DNA from 4 places in the Streptomyces sp. NPDC107521 genome. Region 1 is predicted to be linked to each of the others. Evidence: riboswitches for the same ligand, from Rfam matches in the RefSeq annotation. Region 1 holds a riboswitch; each other region holds the start of a gene.
The links. A riboswitch is a leader RNA that binds a small molecule or an ion and turns the genes downstream of it on or off. The one in region 1 is predicted to bind cyclic di-AMP.
Positions count from the first base shown of each region.

Region 2: another riboswitch for cyclic di-AMP. It lies ahead of ACZ7LB_RS14370 (M23 family metallopeptidase); the one in region 1 lies ahead of ACZ7LB_RS25310 (transglycosylase family protein).
Region 3: another riboswitch for cyclic di-AMP. It lies ahead of ACZ7LB_RS31705 (M23 family metallopeptidase); the one in region 1 lies ahead of ACZ7LB_RS25310 (transglycosylase family protein).
Region 4: another riboswitch for cyclic di-AMP. It lies ahead of ACZ7LB_RS30115 (M23 family metallopeptidase); the one in region 1 lies ahead of ACZ7LB_RS25310 (transglycosylase family protein).

Region 1 covers NZ_JBVKAT010000019.1:134,989-138,693, forward strand. The annotation lists gene ACZ7LB_RS25305 (transglycosylase family protein) at 1-1,129, shown strand, start outside; cyclic di-AMP (ydaO/yuaA leader) riboswitch at 1,307-1,474, shown strand; gene ACZ7LB_RS25310 (transglycosylase family protein) at 1,478-2,266, shown strand; gene eno (phosphopyruvate hydratase) at 2,569-3,705, shown strand, end outside.
Region 2 covers NZ_JBVKAT010000008.1:55,194-58,898, forward strand. The annotation lists gene ACZ7LB_RS14360 (bifunctional acetate--CoA ligase family protein/GNAT family N-acetyltransferase) at 1-833, opposite strand, end outside; gene ACZ7LB_RS14365 (HPr family phosphocarrier protein) at 962-1,243, shown strand; gene ACZ7LB_RS14370 (M23 family metallopeptidase) at 1,619-2,398, opposite strand; cyclic di-AMP (ydaO/yuaA leader) riboswitch at 2,412-2,604, opposite strand; gene ACZ7LB_RS14375 (M16 family metallopeptidase) at 2,798-3,705, opposite strand, start outside.
Region 3 covers NZ_JBVKAT010000042.1:2,400-6,104, forward strand. The annotation lists gene ACZ7LB_RS31690 (helix-turn-helix domain-containing protein) at 1-385, shown strand, start outside; gene ACZ7LB_RS31695 (DUF6126 family protein) at 382-501, shown strand; gene ACZ7LB_RS31700 (tyrosine-protein phosphatase) at 572-1,369, opposite strand; cyclic di-AMP (ydaO/yuaA leader) riboswitch at 1,850-2,008, shown strand; gene ACZ7LB_RS31705 (M23 family metallopeptidase) at 2,013-3,017, shown strand; gene ACZ7LB_RS31710 (SGNH/GDSL hydrolase family protein) at 3,239-3,705, shown strand, end outside.
Region 4 covers NZ_JBVKAT010000030.1:19,495-23,199, reverse strand. The annotation lists tRNA gene ACZ7LB_RS30125 (tRNA-Met) at 1-51, shown strand, start outside; gene ACZ7LB_RS30120 (PP2C family protein-serine/threonine phosphatase) at 331-1,602, shown strand; cyclic di-AMP (ydaO/yuaA leader) riboswitch at 1,838-1,995, shown strand; gene ACZ7LB_RS30115 (M23 family metallopeptidase) at 2,006-3,076, shown strand; gene ACZ7LB_RS30110 (aldo/keto reductase) at 3,495-3,705, shown strand, end outside.

The sequences.
Region 1 (3,705 bases):
CGGTCGTCACCGTCGCCCCCGCCAGGCCCCGGCCCTCGTCGTCGCGGCCGGAGTGACCGGCTCCGCCATCGCCCTCCCGCTGCTCGGCGCCACCGGCGCCCACGCGGCCGACGGCGCGAACTGGGACCGGGTCGCGGAGTGCGAGACCGGCGGCGCATGGAGCCAGAACGGCGGCAACGGGTACTACGGCGGTCTCCAGCTCTCCCAGGAGGACTGGGAGGGCTACGGCGGTACGCAGTACGCGCCCAGCCCCGACCAGGCCAGCCGCGCCCAGCAGATCAGAGTGGCCGAGAAGCTGCTCGCGGACCGGGGCGTCGCCGCCTGGCCGACCTGCGGCCCGCAGGCGGGCCTCGGCAAGGGCGGGTCCTCGGAGGAGGGGACGGACAAGGACGGGAAGTCCCGGGGCGAGTCCCGGGACGAGGGCGGGTCCCAGGATTCGGACGCCTCCGGGGCGGACCGTGCGGAGGACGCCGGCTCCGACGCCTCCGCCGACCCCGGCTCCTCCGCCTCTCCCGGCGCCTCCGACACGCCCGGGTCGTCCGGGCGGTCCGGCGGGAAGGACCCGGCGCCGTCCGGGCGGGAGAGCGGGTCGCCCTCCCCGTCGGCGGCCTCTGACGGGACGTCGGCCGATGACCGGGACGAAACGCCTGATTCCGGCGCCTCGTCCGATCCCGGGGCGGCGCGGGACTCCGCGTCCGGCGCCGGCGGCTCCGAAGGCACCGGCGCCTCCGAGGGGACGGACGACCGCGGGTCGAATGCGGTCGAGTCCGGTGAATCGGACAAGTCCGGCTCCGGTGGGGGTGCTTCGGGCTCCGCCGGTGAGGAGGCGGCCGGCGGTGGGCGGCACCGCGGCGGCAGCGCCGACGAGGGCGCGGCGGACGGCCGCGCCGACGGCTCCTCCGGCCGTCACGCCTCGCGCGGCGGGAGCGCCGCCCGGGACGCCGTGGACGGCTCCTACACCGTCCGTCCGGGCGACAGTCTGTGGGGCATCGCGGACTCCCTCGGGGTCGACGGCGGATGGTCCTCCCTCTATGAGGAGAACAAGGACGTCGTGGGCGCCGACCCGGACTACATCCTGCCCGGTCAGGAGCTTGCCGTCGGCGGTGAATCGGAGCCCGGGCAGGGCTAGTTCACGTCATGGTTCGCGGCTGTATGTCCGTTTTGGATCTCGTGAGATATAGGTCTCATAAGCCGTGATCGTCTTTGAAAATCCGCGGAGCGCGTGGCTACGGTCAGGGTCGCTCGCCATCGCGGGCCCCGGTTGCCGCAACGCCGAATCCTGCCAGCGGCCCTCCGGGAACAGTCGTCGCGTCAAGCGCCGCAGGCAGGAGCGGGGGACCCAAGGTAAGTCGCCGCACCGGGCAGTTGAGCCGGAGCGGCTAGGGGTGGAGCCGAGTTCCGTGAGGAACCCGGCCGGGCAACTCAACCGGCCCGAACCCGACAGCTCACCTCGCAGGCGTCGGTGAGGGGATCAACCATGCTGTTTTCCGGCAAGGGCAAGCACCGTCGCCCGTCCAAGGCCACCCGCGTCATCGCCGTCGCCGGCGTCACCGGCGCCGCTGTCGCCGCCCCGCTGATGGCGGCCGGCAACGCCTCCGCCGCCACCGCCGCCGAGTGGGACGCCGTCGCCCGCTGCGAGTCCGGCGGCAACTGGTCCATCAACACCGGCAACGGCTACTACGGCGGTCTGCAGTTCTCCGCCTCCACCTGGGCCGCCTACGGCGGTACGCAGTACGCCGCCACCGCCAACCAGGCGAGCAAGGCGCAGCAGATAGAGATCGCCGAGAAGGTGCTCGCGGGCCAGGGCAAGGGCGCCTGGCCGGTCTGCGGTGTCGGCCTGTCCCGTGCCGCGTACACCGGCGGCGGCTCCACCGCCCCGCAGAGCCAGGGCGGCTCCTCGCAGAGCACCCAGCAGCAGGGCACCGGCTCCTCGCAGAACACCCAGAAGCAGAGCACCCAGAAGCAGAGCACCGGCACCTCCCAGAGCGCCCCGCAGCGCTCCCAGGGCACCTCGGACCGCTCCGCCGAGCAGAGGTCGACCCGCTCCGCCGAGCGTCCGGCCGCCAAGAAGACCGTCACCACCCCGACCGGCAAGAAGGTCAAGAAGGGCGACGGCGAGTACCGGGTCGTCGCGGGCGACACCCTCAGCTCCATCGCCGCCGACCACGGCGTCAAGGGCGGCTGGGCGAAGCTCTTCAAGCTCAACGGCGACATCGTCGAGGACGCCGACCTGATCTACCCGGGCCAGCAGCTCCACCTCAAGTAGGCCGCCGCTCCCCCCGGCCCCCGCCCCGGTGCGTGTTCCCCCGTACGCACCGGGGCGGGTTTTTTCGCGCCCGCGCGCCGGGCCGGGACCCCGCCCCGCGCCCCGTCCGGCCCGCGCCCCGGTTTCCCCGAACCGTTTTGTTCCGTTCGGAAACAATTTCCCGCCGGTTCTGTCCACGGGGTGGGCCGAAGGCCGACCGATCGCCCGGAGCCGGTTAGGCTCATCCCGCAGAGCAACACGGAACGGACCGCCAAGCCATCGCGGCCCGGCCGCCCGCGTCACACCCCAAGAAGGAGATGCTCGTGCCGTCCATCGACGTCGTCGTAGCCCGGGAAATCCTGGACTCCCGAGGCAACCCCACGGTCGAGGTCGAGGTCGGCCTCGACGACGGCAGCACGGGTCGTGCCGCCGTGCCGTCCGGCGCCTCCACCGGCGCCTTCGAGGCCATCGAGCTGCGCGACGGGGACCCCGGCCGCTACCTGGGCAAGGGCGTCGAGAAGGCCGTGCTCGCGGTCATCGAGCAGATCGGCCCGGAGCTGGTCGGCTACGACGCCACCGAGCAGCGCCTGATCGACCAGGCCATGTTCGACCTGGACGCCACCGACAACAAGGGCTCGCTCGGCGCCAACGCCATCCTCGGCGTCTCCCTCGCCGTCGCCCACGCCGCCTCCGAGGCCAGCGACCTGCCCCTGTTCCGCTACCTGGGCGGACCCAACGCGCACCTGCTGCCGGTGCCGATGATGAACATCCTGAACGGCGGCTCGCACGCCGACTCCAACGTGGACATCCAGGAGTTCATGATCGCGCCGATCGGCGCGGAGTCCTTCTCCGAGGCGCTGCGCTGGGGCACCGAGGTCTACCACACCCTCAAGAAGGTCCTGAAGAAGAAGGGCCTGGCCACCGGTCTCGGCGACGAGGGCGGCTTCGCCCCGAACCTGGGCTCCAACCGCGAGGCCCTCGACCTCATCCTGGAGGCCGTCAAGGAGGCCGGCTACATCCCGGGCGAGCAGATCGCGCTCGCGCTGGACGTCGCCGCGTCCGAGTTCTACAAGGACGGCTCCTACACCTTCGAGGGCAAGGAGCGCACCGCCGCCGAGATGACCGAGTACTACGCGGAGCTCGTCGACGCGTACCCGCTCGTGTCCATCGAGGACCCGCTGTTCGAGGACGACTGGGAGGGCTGGAAGACCATCACCGACAAGCTCGGTGACCAGGTCCAGCTCGTCGGTGACGACCTGTTCGTCACCAACCCCGAGCGTCTGGCGCGCGGTATCGACGAGGGCATCGCCAACGCCCTGCTGGTGAAGGTCAACCAGATCGGTTCGCTGACCGAGACCCTGGACGCCGTGGAGCTGGCCCAGCGCAACGGCTTCAAGTGCATGATGTCCCACCGCTCCGGCGAGACCGAGGACGTCACCATCGCCGACCTGGCCGTCGCC
Region 2 (3,705 bases), on a different contig from region 1:
ACGGCCAGGTCGACCGGCCCGTCGATCCCGCGCACGGAGCGGTGCGCGGGCACCCCGTCCAGGTCCCGCAGCTCCTCGGGGAAGGCCCGGTTGACGGCGTGGAGGGGACCGGTGAAGCCCGCGTCGCGGATGTTGTCCAGGACACTGCGGCCCACGCCGCCGGGGGCGCGGCCGACGCCGATGACGGCGACCGAGCCGGGCCGCAGGAGCCGCCGCACCGAGCGGCCCTCGGCGCGCTGCTCGCGCGCGTACTGCACGGCCAGGGAGCGGTCGGTGGGTTCGAGGTCGAACTCCAGCCGGACGACTCCGTCCTCGAAGCTGCGCTTCTGGGTGTACCCGGCGTCGGTGAACACCTTGATCATCTTGGTGTTGGCGGGCAGGACCTCGGCGGCGAAGCGGCGGATGCCGCGCTCGCGGGCGACGGCGGCGATGTGTTCGAGCAGCGCGGAGGCCACGCCCCGGCCCTGGTGGGCGTCCTGGACGAGGAAGGCGACCTCGGCCTCGTCGGCCGGGGCGGAGGCGGGCGCCCCGGCGGCGTCGATCCGGTCGTAGCGCACGGTGGCGATGAACTCGCCGCCGACGGTCGCCGCGAGCCCCACCCGGTCCACGAAGTCGTGGTGCGTGAAGCGGTGCACGTCCTTGGCGGACAGCCTCGGGTAGGGCGCGAAGAAGCGGTAGTACTTCGACTCGTCGGAGACCTGCTCGTAGAAGCTGACCAGGCGCTCGGCGTCATCGACGGTGATCGGGCGCACACGCGCGGTGCCACCGTCGCGCAGCACCACGTCGGCCTCCCAGTGGGCGGGGTACTCAGGCCGGTCGGACGAGGTCTGCATGGGCCCCAGAGTACGGCTCGCGCCCGGCGGCGGCGCGGGGCAGTCTGTCCGGAAGCGGTTCCGTCCGGGCACCCTCGACCGTATGTGAGACTGGTCTAGACAACCCTGCACACCTGAAGGGCAGCAACATGGCTGAGCGCCGCGTCAACGTCGGCTGGGCCGAGGGTCTCCACGCCCGCCCCGCCTCCATCTTCGTCCGGGCCACCACGGCCACCGGCGTCCCGGTCACGATCGCCAAGGCCGACGGCTCGCCCGTCAACGCGGCCTCCATGCTGGCGGTGCTGGGTCTGGGCGCCCAGGGCGGCGAGGAGGTCGTCCTGGCCTCCGACGCCGAGGGCGCGGACGCCGCGCTGGACCGCCTGGCGAAGCTGGTCGCCGAAGGTCTTGAGGAGCTTCCCGAGACGGTCTGAGACCGCCCCGTTCCGGTCCGCCGCGGCCGGAACGGAGGGCCCGCCCGGGTGTCCGGGCGGGCCCTTCGTCCGTCCCGGACCGGTCCGGGCCCGGTGTCCCGGCGTCCGGACCGGTGTCCGGACCGATGTCCGGAGGTGCCCGGCGGCCGGGCGGTGCGGGGCCCGGAGCCGGAGCGGGGCTCGGGACAGGCGCGGGACACGGCCGGTACGGGACGCGGCGGGCGGCGGGCTTCCGCCGGGTACCGCGCGGCGCCGGATGTCCGGGAACGCCGGAACCCCGGCCGCTCGGGCCGGGGTTCCGCGCGGCGTTCCTCGGGGGTCCGGGGGCGGGCACCGGGGGTGCCGCGGCCGGGCCGGAGGGGTCGGCCGCAGGGGTCAGAGGTTCACTCCGTGGGAGCGGAGGTAGACCAGGGGGTTGATGTCCGAGCCGTAGTCGGTGCCGGTGCGGGCCTCGAAGTGCAGGTGCGGGCCGGTCACGTTGCCGGTGTCGCCGGCCAGGCCGATCTGCTGGCCCGCCTCGACGGACTGGCCGACCGAGACGCCGATGGACAGCAGGTGCCCGTACTGCGTGTAGGTGCCGTCGTGCATCCGGATCACGACCTGGTTGCCGTACGCCCCGCCCCATCCGGCCTGGACGACGGTGCCGACGCCGACCGAGCGGACCGAGGCGCCGTTGCCGGCGTGGAAGTCGATGCCGGTGTGGGTGCCGGAGGACCAGAGGGAACTGGTCGAGCCGTAGGCGGTGGAGACGTAGGAGCCGGCGACCGGCGAGACGAAGGTGTTCAGACGCTGGCGCTCGGCCTCGCGGGCGGCGCGCTCCCTGGCCTCGCGGGCGTCCTTGGCGGCCTCGGCCGCGGCGGCGGCGCGCTCGCGGGCGATCTCCTGCGCGGCGACCCGGGCGGCGGCGTCGTCGGCGGCGCCGCGCTGGGCGTCGGCCTGCGCGTCGATCTCGTCGGCTATGGAACCGCCGATGGTGACGACCGGCGTCAGTCCGCTCTGCTCGGCCTCGGTCTCGGCCGCGGCGGCCGGTCCGGCGAGGGCTCCGGCGACTCCGCCCGCGGTGGCGGTGAGGGCCGCGACGCTCGCGGCACGGGCGGTGGTGCGGTGCATCCGGCCGGGGCGGCGGTGCTTCCCGGAGGCGTGCGTGAACGCCATGTGGCGACGGTTTCCTTTCCTTCCCTCTCGCCTACCGGGTTAGCTGACGGGTTCGGAGCAGGAAGGTCTCCTACGGACTCCCCCGCTGGGCGCGGGCATCCGATTCACCCCTGGGACGTGTGCCCCTCCGGCCGCGGGCGGCGGCCGGAAGACGGGTCCCCGGCTCCCCCGGCTCGCGCCGTACGGGGACTCGGCGATGACTGTCCGGTGCCGCGGATGCGGCGCACTGCGTGACGTACAGCCGGGACGACGCTAAGCGGGGGCGCCTTCACTCCTCAAACACAACCTGGTTTTTGTGCCGTATCCCACAGTGCAGACGGGTGGTCATTCCCTCAATTCGGGCATACGGCGGCCCCGGTGACGCCTCCGCCACCGGGGCCGCCGCGTGCCGGGCGGACCCTACTCGGCCGCCACGACGGTGACCTCGCCGATGCCGAGGGCCTCCACGGGCTCCCTGATCACGGACGCGTCCCCGACGAGGACCGTCACCACGCGGTCCACCGGGAAGGCGTTCACGACCGCCGCCGTGGCCTCCACCGTGCCGGTGGCCGCGAGTTGGCGGTACAGGGCGGCCTGGTAGTCGTCGGGCAGGTGCTGCTCGACCTGGTCGGCCAGGGTGCTCGCGACGGCCGCCGCCGTCTCGTACTTGAGCGGGGCCACGCCCACCAGGTTCTGCACGGCCACATCGCGCTCGGCGTCGGTCAGACCGCCCTCGGCCAGGGTCCGCAGCACCGTCCACAGGTCCGCCAGGGCGGGGCCGGTGTTGGGGGTGTCCACAGAACCACTGATGGCCAGCATGGCGGCGCCGCTGCCGTCGGGGGCGGAGCGCAGCACCTGGGAGAAGGCGCGGACGCCGTAGGTGTAGCCCTTCTCCTCCCGCAGGACCCGGTCCAGCCGGGAGGTGAGGGTGCCGCCCAGGCAGTAGGTGCCGAGCACCTGGGCGGGCCACACCCGGTCGTGCCGGTCGGCGCCGATACGGCCGATCAGGAGCTGCGTCTGGACGGCGCCCTGACGGTGCACGATGACGACGCGGCCCCGGTCGTCGGCGGTCACCGGCGGCACCGGGCGCGGCGCGGCGGCCGAGCCGGTCCACGCGCCGAGGGTGTCGGCGAGCAGCGCGTCGAGGTCGAGACCGGTCAGGTCGCCGACGACCACGGCGGTGGCGGTGGCCGGGCGCACGTGCTTCTCGTAGAAGGCGCGGACGGCCGCCGAGTCGATGGCGGCGACCGTCTCCTCGGTGCCCTGGCGCGGGCGCGACATGCGCGCGTCGGCCGGGAACAGCTCCTTGGACAGCTCCTTGGCGGCGC
Region 3 (3,705 bases), on a different contig from region 1:
GACCCCCGCGGAGCGGGACGCCATCGTGCGGGCGGCCGACATGGAGCCGACCGCGGCGGGCGGCTGGACCTACTGGCGGGTCGGCGCCCCCGGCCGCGCCATGCAGTCCCTGCGCGTCCGGGTGCCCTACGGCTCCCAGGGCGACATCGTCCGGGCGCACCCCGGCGAGGAGTGGCTGCACGTCCTGCGGGGCCGGCTCCGGCTGCGCCTCGGGGACAGCGCCCACCGGCTCGGCCCGGGGGACAGCGCCCACTTCGACTCGATGACCCCGCACCGGATCGCCGCGCAGGACCCCGACGGGGTCGAGCTGCTCTTCGTCCATACCCTGTTGCAGACGCCCACGGCCACCCTGTGCCTGGGACCGACCCATGGAGAGATGTCATGAGCAACCTGGAGGAGAAGTTCCCCCGCTCGTTGTGGATCCGTTTGATCATCTACGTCGCGGTGGGCCATCTCCTGGCCGCCTTCATCTACGTGCTCTTCGCGGTGGGAGCCAAGTAGCGGTCACGGGCGGGCCGGGGCGGCCGGCCGAGCGGTCCCGTGGGCGGGTGACGGGCCGGGTGGACCCGGCTCAGTCCAGCAGTCGCTCGCGCAGCCGCTCCCGGGTCGGCGCCGTGATCCCGAGCCCCCGCTCCAGATAGGTGTCGACCCCGCCCCAGGTCTCCTGGACGGTCTCGAAGGCCGCCGCCAGGTACTCGGCGCGCGCGTCGAACAGCGGGTCGAGCAGCTCCATCACCTCGGGCGAGTAGGCCGCCGCCGACGAGTCGCTGCGCTGCACCCGGTAGCGGCGGTGGGCCGCGTTCGACTTGAGGTAGTCCTCGACGATGGCGTCGCGCTCGACGCCCAGGGCGAGCAGGGTGACGGCGATGGACAGGCCCGCGCGGTCCTTGCCCGCCGCGCAGTGCATCAGGGCGGGGACGCTGTCCTCGGCGAGCGCGCGCAGCACCCGCGAGTGCTCCGCCGTGCGGTCCTTGATGATCATTCGGTAGGAGCCGATCATCCGGCCGGCCGCCCTGCCGTCCGCCAGGATGCCGCGCAGCTGGTCCAGGTCGCCGTCGCGGACCAGCCGCCAGAACTCGGCGCCGTCGGCCGGGTCGCTCAGCGGCAGGTTCACGTTGCGCACGCCCGGCAGATCGACGTCCGGGCCCTCCAGCCTTTGGTCCGCCGCGTTGCGGAAGTCGAAGACCGTGTGCAGACCCAGCGAGGCGAGGAACACGGTGTCCTCCCCGGTGGCGTGCGCCAGATGGCCGCTGCGGTACAGCACCCCGCCGCGCACCCGGCGGCCGTCCACGGTCGGCAGCCCGCCCAGGTCCCTGAAGTTGCGCACTCCGGCCAGTTCCGGCTCGGTCGAGGGGACCTGCTGCGTCACGGGGGCTCCTCCCACTGCGGCCCGCGGGCGCTGCTCACCCGGTGGGCGTCGGTCGACTCGACCATACGGCATCCCCTGCCTGGGGCGACGGGGTGCGCGCGGCCCCGCGGGAGGCTCCGGCGCGCACCTTCCGGGCATGACCCGAATGCCGGTCGATGTCGCTTTGAGAAGGTTCTGTCCGAATCGGCGTATTTGATTCCCGCTCGCTCCGAAATAAGGGCGGGCGGAAAAGGCACCCGTGAGCAGCGTCATATCCGTGACGGTGCGTTGCCCGTCATGTTCACGTAATTCACATGCTTTTCCGGGGTGTTCGGGCGTCCCGGAATCAGGAAATCGACACAGGGTCACCGTGCATTCCCATAAAGGATCACGAGAAACTCCCGTCCGCGGAACCACTCGCTTGTCCGTTCGCGTCCCGGTCCCTTACGTTCGCCACCGATCCGGTCGGACGCCCAATCCTGCCGCCGCCCGGAGCCCGCATCCATCTCACCACCCGTACCCGGCAGGAGCGGGGGACCCACAGGTACGACCGCCTGTTCCGGTTCCCGGAACGGCTAGGGGTAAAGCCGCGCGGTCCGCGCGGCCGGGCATCTCCAGCCCGCACCCGACAGCTCACCTCGCAGGCGCCGGAGAGGAATTCGACATGCCCGCGAAGGGTAAGCACCGCCGTTCCAAGGCCCAGCGCCTCACCCGCACCATCGCCGTCGCCGGAACCGGCGGCGCCGCGCTCGCGCTCCCGCTGATGGGTGCCGCCGGCGCCCACGCCGCCCCGGCGCACTCCGTCGCCGGACAGTCCGCGCAGTCCGCCCCGGCCGCCGCCGCGAAGGCCCCGGCCCAGGGCGCCGACCAGAAGCAGGGCACCCGGACGTACACCGTCCGCGGTGGCGACCACCTCTCGAAGATCGCCGCCGAGCAGCACGTCGACGGCGGCTGGAAGCGGCTCTACGCGGACAACCGCGAGGCCGTCGGCAGCGACCCGTCCCTGATCCACCCCGGCCTGCGCCTGGTCCTCGGCGGCAAGGCCGCTCCGGGCGCCGACCGCTCCGCGCCCGCCGCCCGGACCCCCCGGGCCGCGGCGGAGAAGCCCGCCGCCGCGCCGAAGCCCGCGGAGCGCGAGCCCGCCGCCCAGGCCCCGGCGGCCCCGAAGCCCGCCGCCCCGGCCGCCGGTGAGGCCGCCTCCTCCGGCGCCGCGTCCAACACCGCCCCGCAGTCCGCGGGCGCCCGGCCCGTAGGCTCCACCGGCGGCTACGTCTCCCCGGTGCCCGGCGGCACCGTCGGCACCCCGTACCACCAGGCGGGCGGCATGTGGTCCAGCGGCTACCACACCGGCACCGACTTCGTCGTCCCGACCGGCACCTCGCTGAAGGCCGTCGGCGCGGGCACCGTGGTCTCCGCCGGCTGGGGCGGCGCGTACGGCAACCAGGTCGTCATCCGGCTCGCCGACGGCCACTACGCCCAGTACGCCCACCTGTCCTCGCTCTCCGTCTCGGCCGGCCAGTCCGTGACCGCCGGTCAGCAGGTCGGCCTGTCCGGCGCCACCGGCAACGTGACCGGACCGCACCTGCACTTCGAGATCCGCACCACCCCGGACTACGGCTCCGACGTGGACCCGATCGGCTACCTGCGCGCGCACGGCGTCGCGATCTGACGCGGGACCCCGCGCCACCGGAGGCCGGACCCCGATCCCCGGGTCCGGTCTCCGGTGCTTTCGGTGCGCCCTTTTCGGCCCGGCGTATTCCCGAATCGGCCAACCCCGGGGGCGTGGCCTTTCTCACCGCCCGTCAACCCTTTCCTACGGTCGCGTAGGTCACATTCCACGGGGAAGGATGGGTCGACGTGACAGACGATTCGAAGAATGTCAGCGGAGCAGTGATCGGGTCGTACGTGGCGGTGGGGGACAGCTTCACCGAAGGCGTCGGCGACCCCGGCCCCGACGGGGCGTTCGTCGGCTGGGCCGACCGGTTCGCCGTCCTGCTCGCGGACCGGCGCCCCGAGGGCGACTTCACCTACACCAACCTGGCCGTGCGCGGGAAACTGCTGGACCAGATCGTGGCGGACCAGCTCCCCCGCGCCGTGGACCTCGCGCCGGACCTGGTCTCCTTCTGCGCGGGCGGCAACGACATCATCCGGCCCGGCACCGACCCGGACGAGGTGGCCGAGCGGTTCGAGCGGGCGGTGGCGGCGCTGACCGCCGCGGCCGGCACCGTCCTGGTCACCACCGGCTTCGACACCCGCGGCGTTCCCCTGCTCAAGCACCTGCGCGGGAGGATCGCCACCTACAACGGACATGTGCGCGCCGTCGCGGACCGCTACGGCTGCCCCGTGCTCGACCTGTG
Region 4 (3,705 bases), on a different contig from region 1:
CTCGCTGGGCTCATAACCCAGAGGTCGCAGGTTCAAATCCTGTCCCCGCTACTGAAGGCCGGAGGCCGGAATCCGAAAGGGTTCCGGCCTCCGGTGCGTTTCCCGGCTCCCCGGCTCCCCGGCTCCCCGGCTCCCCGGCGTTCCGTTTCCAATCTGCCCCCGCCCCCGCCCCCGCCCCCGCCCTCCCGTCCGGTGGCCGTCCGGCCGTCATCCGATCGGCGCGCACCGCTCGCCCGCCGCCCCCGCCCCGGGAAACCTGGGACCCGGACGGCGACACCGGCACGGACGTGCGGGGCGGGTGGCGGGAGACGAGTGGTGCGGCCAGGTGACATGGGCGACGAGGAACCGGACGGCCGGTCCCCCGACGGACCGCCCCCCGGCCCGCCCGCGCCCGCCCGCCCCCGCTCCGGCGCGTCGACCGGCCGGCCGGAAATCCGGCGCGGTCGCGGCCCTCACCGCGGTCACGGCAGCCACGACGAGGGACCCGGCCCGCTGCGCCTGCCCGCCCCCCGGCGGGGTCCCCCCGTCGGCAACCGGCTGGTCCGCCTGCTGCCGCCGCTGCTGATCCTCGTCGCGATCGTCTACGACTCCCTCACCCCGCGGTACTTCACCGCCGGGCCCCTCTACACCGCCGCCCCGCTGGTCGCCGCGCCCCTCTACTCGCGGCGCGGCACCGTCCTCACCGCGGCGGCCGTGATCGCCTCCGTCAGCCTGCTGCAACTGACCAAGGGCGTGCTCCACAGCGTCGACTCCCTCACCGAGCTGTTCACCATCGCGACCGTCGCCGTCCTCGCCGTCCTGGTCAACACCTCCGTCCGCCGCACCGACGAGCGGCTCGCCTCCACCCGTGAGATCGCGGAGGCCGCCCAGCGCGCCGTGCTGCCCCGGCCCCCGGAGCGGATCGGCGGCTTCGAGATCGCCGCCCGCTACGAGGCCGCCCAGGCAGGCGCCTTCATCGGCGGCGACCTCTACGCCGTGCAGGACAGCGCGCGCGGCGTCCGGCTCCTCGTCGGCGACGTGCGCGGCAAGGGCATGGGCGCCGTCGCGGCCGTCGCGGTGGTCATCGGCGCGTTCCGGGAGGCCGCCGAGCAGGAGGCGACCCTGGAGGCGGTCGCGCAGCGGCTGGAACGGGCGCTCGCCCGCGAGGGCACCCGGCGCGACGGTCTGGACGACTTCGAGGGCTTCACCACCGCCGTCCTCGCGGAACTCCCGCACGGCGACGGCGCCGTCCGGGTCGTCAACCGGGGCCACCCCCCGCCGCTGATGCTGTACGCCGACGGCACCGTGCGCCCGCTGCCCGCGCGGGAGGCCGCGCTGCCGCTCGGCATGGGGGAGCTGGGGGTGTGGCCGGACCGCGCCGAGGAGGCCGGTTTCCCCGCCGGGGCCACCCTGCTGCTCCACACCGACGGGCTGTCCGAGGCGCGCGACGCCCGCGGGGTCTTCTACGACCCCGAGGCACGGCTGCGGGGCAACCGCTTCGCCTACCCGGCGGACCTGCTCGACGCCCTGGCCGAGGATGTGCGCCGGTACTCCGGCGGGGGCATGGCCGACGACATGGCGCTGCTCGCCGTCCACCGTCCCGGAGGCCGTCACGGACGGTGAGAGAGCGACCGCCCTCCGCATAACAACTGACACACCATCAGGACGGTGTGAGGTGAAGAAGTGGTGCCCGGAGCGCCGGGCGCGGGGCCAACTCGCCCCGTTTTCGCCTGCCGTAGTGCTTTGGATCACCCCCGAATCGTTAATGATCAAGCGGAGCGGCTTGGAATACCCGGCTCTCGTCTATTAACGTTCGATAACGCAGCGCGGTCGTCCCAGCCGTCACAGAAGGCGGCTCCGCGCGCACATGCCGAATCCCGCGAGGGAACCGGGGAACCACCACCTTGGGGTGAATCGGGCGCACGCCGCCATGGCGACATGGCCGAAAACCGCCCGTAGGAGACCTTCCTGCTCCGAACCCGTCAGCTAACCCGGTAGGCGGAAGGAAGGAAAGGAGCACGCCCACGTGGCGTCCAACCGGCCTGTCCCCGAGGCCCCGTTCGCACCCTCCGGCCATGGCGTCGACGACACCTTCGGCCACGGAGTCCCCCGCCCCGAAGAGGGTCCCTGGGAGGAATGGAACCCCACCGCGGAGTCCGTCCGCCCCGTGCGCGGCCGGCACCGCGTCGCCAAGCAGCGCGGCGGGCTCGCCCGCAGCTCCACCGTCCTCGGCGTCGGCGTCATCGCGGCCGTCGGAGCGGGCGGCATGGCCAGCGCGCAGACCGGCAAGCCGCCGGTCTCGATCTCCCTGCCGGACCTGCCCAGCCTGTCGAAGGTCGGCGCGCTGGTCGCCGGCGACGAGAAGCCCTCCGGTCCCGAGACCGCGGCCACCCCGCTCAGCGCCGTCGGCGTCACCACCGCCGACACCGCCCAGGGCACCGCCGACGCCGGTGAGGCGCTGCGGACCCGGATCCTGGAGCAGGCCGAGCAGCAGCAGGTCCAGGTGGAGAACAAGGCCGCCGAGAAGGCCAGGGAAGCCGCCGTGAAGCAGGCCGCCGAAGCCGCGCAGGCCGCCGCCGACAAGGCCGCCGAGGCGAAGAAGGAGGCGGAGGCCAAGGCCGCCGCCGAGAAGGCCCGCGCCGAGGAGGAGGCCCGCGAGAAGGCCGAGGCCGAGCGGCTCGCCGAGCTGGCCCGGCAGTACACGCTGCCGACCTCCTCCTACACGCTCACCTCCACCTTCGGCCAGGCCGGCAGCATGTGGACCTCCGGCCACCACACCGGGCTCGACTTCGCCGCCCCCACCGGCACCCTCGTCAAGGCCGTCCACACCGGCACCATCACCGAGGCGGGCTGGGCGGGCGCCTACGGCTACCGCACCGTCCTCACCCTGGAGGACGGCACCGAGCTCTGGTACTGCCACCAGTCGTCGATCAGCGTCGGCGTCGGCCAGCAGGTCAACACCGGCGACGTCATCGGCCGCGTGGGCGCCACCGGCAACGTCACCGGCCCGCACCTGCACTTCGAGGTCCACCCCGGCGGCTCCGCGAGCGGCGTCGACCCGGCGGCCTGGCTGCGCGGCAAGGGCCTCGGCCTCTGACACCACCGCGGCGGACCCGCGGTACGGCGGCGCGCCCGCGTCCCGCGCGGGACACGGGCGGTGCCCGCCGGGCGGCCGTGCCGACGAGCGGTCGTGTCCGCGGTACCGCCGCCGTGTCCGCGTACCGCCGCGCCGGGCGGGGCCCCGTGGTCCCGCCGTGCCCTCCCGCGTGCCGCCCGCCCGCCGTGACGCCGTGCGGGGCGCCGCCGCGGTGACGCTCCCGATGCCCCGGCGGTCCCGACACTCGCCCCCCGAGGTCGGGGCCGCCGGTCCCCACCGGTCCGGTGGCGGGCACCGGTCGGCCGTTCCGCCCGGCGTGCGGAATGCCCGGCCGTTCCGCCCGGCCGGTGGAATGCCGGGCCGGTGAAATGCCCGGCCGGTGGAATGCCCGGTTCCCGCCCGGTCGTTGACACAGGGCATGACCACCACCTCGCATCTGCGCAAGCTCGGCTCCTCCGACCTGGAGGTCTTCCCGCTCGCCCTCGGCGGCAACGTCTTCGGCTGGACGGCAGACCGGGACGCCTCCTTCGCCGTCCTCGACGCCTACACCGCCGCCGGCGGCAACTTCGTCGACACCGCCGACTCCTACTCCGCCTGGGTCGACGGCAACAGCGGCGGGGAGTCCGAGA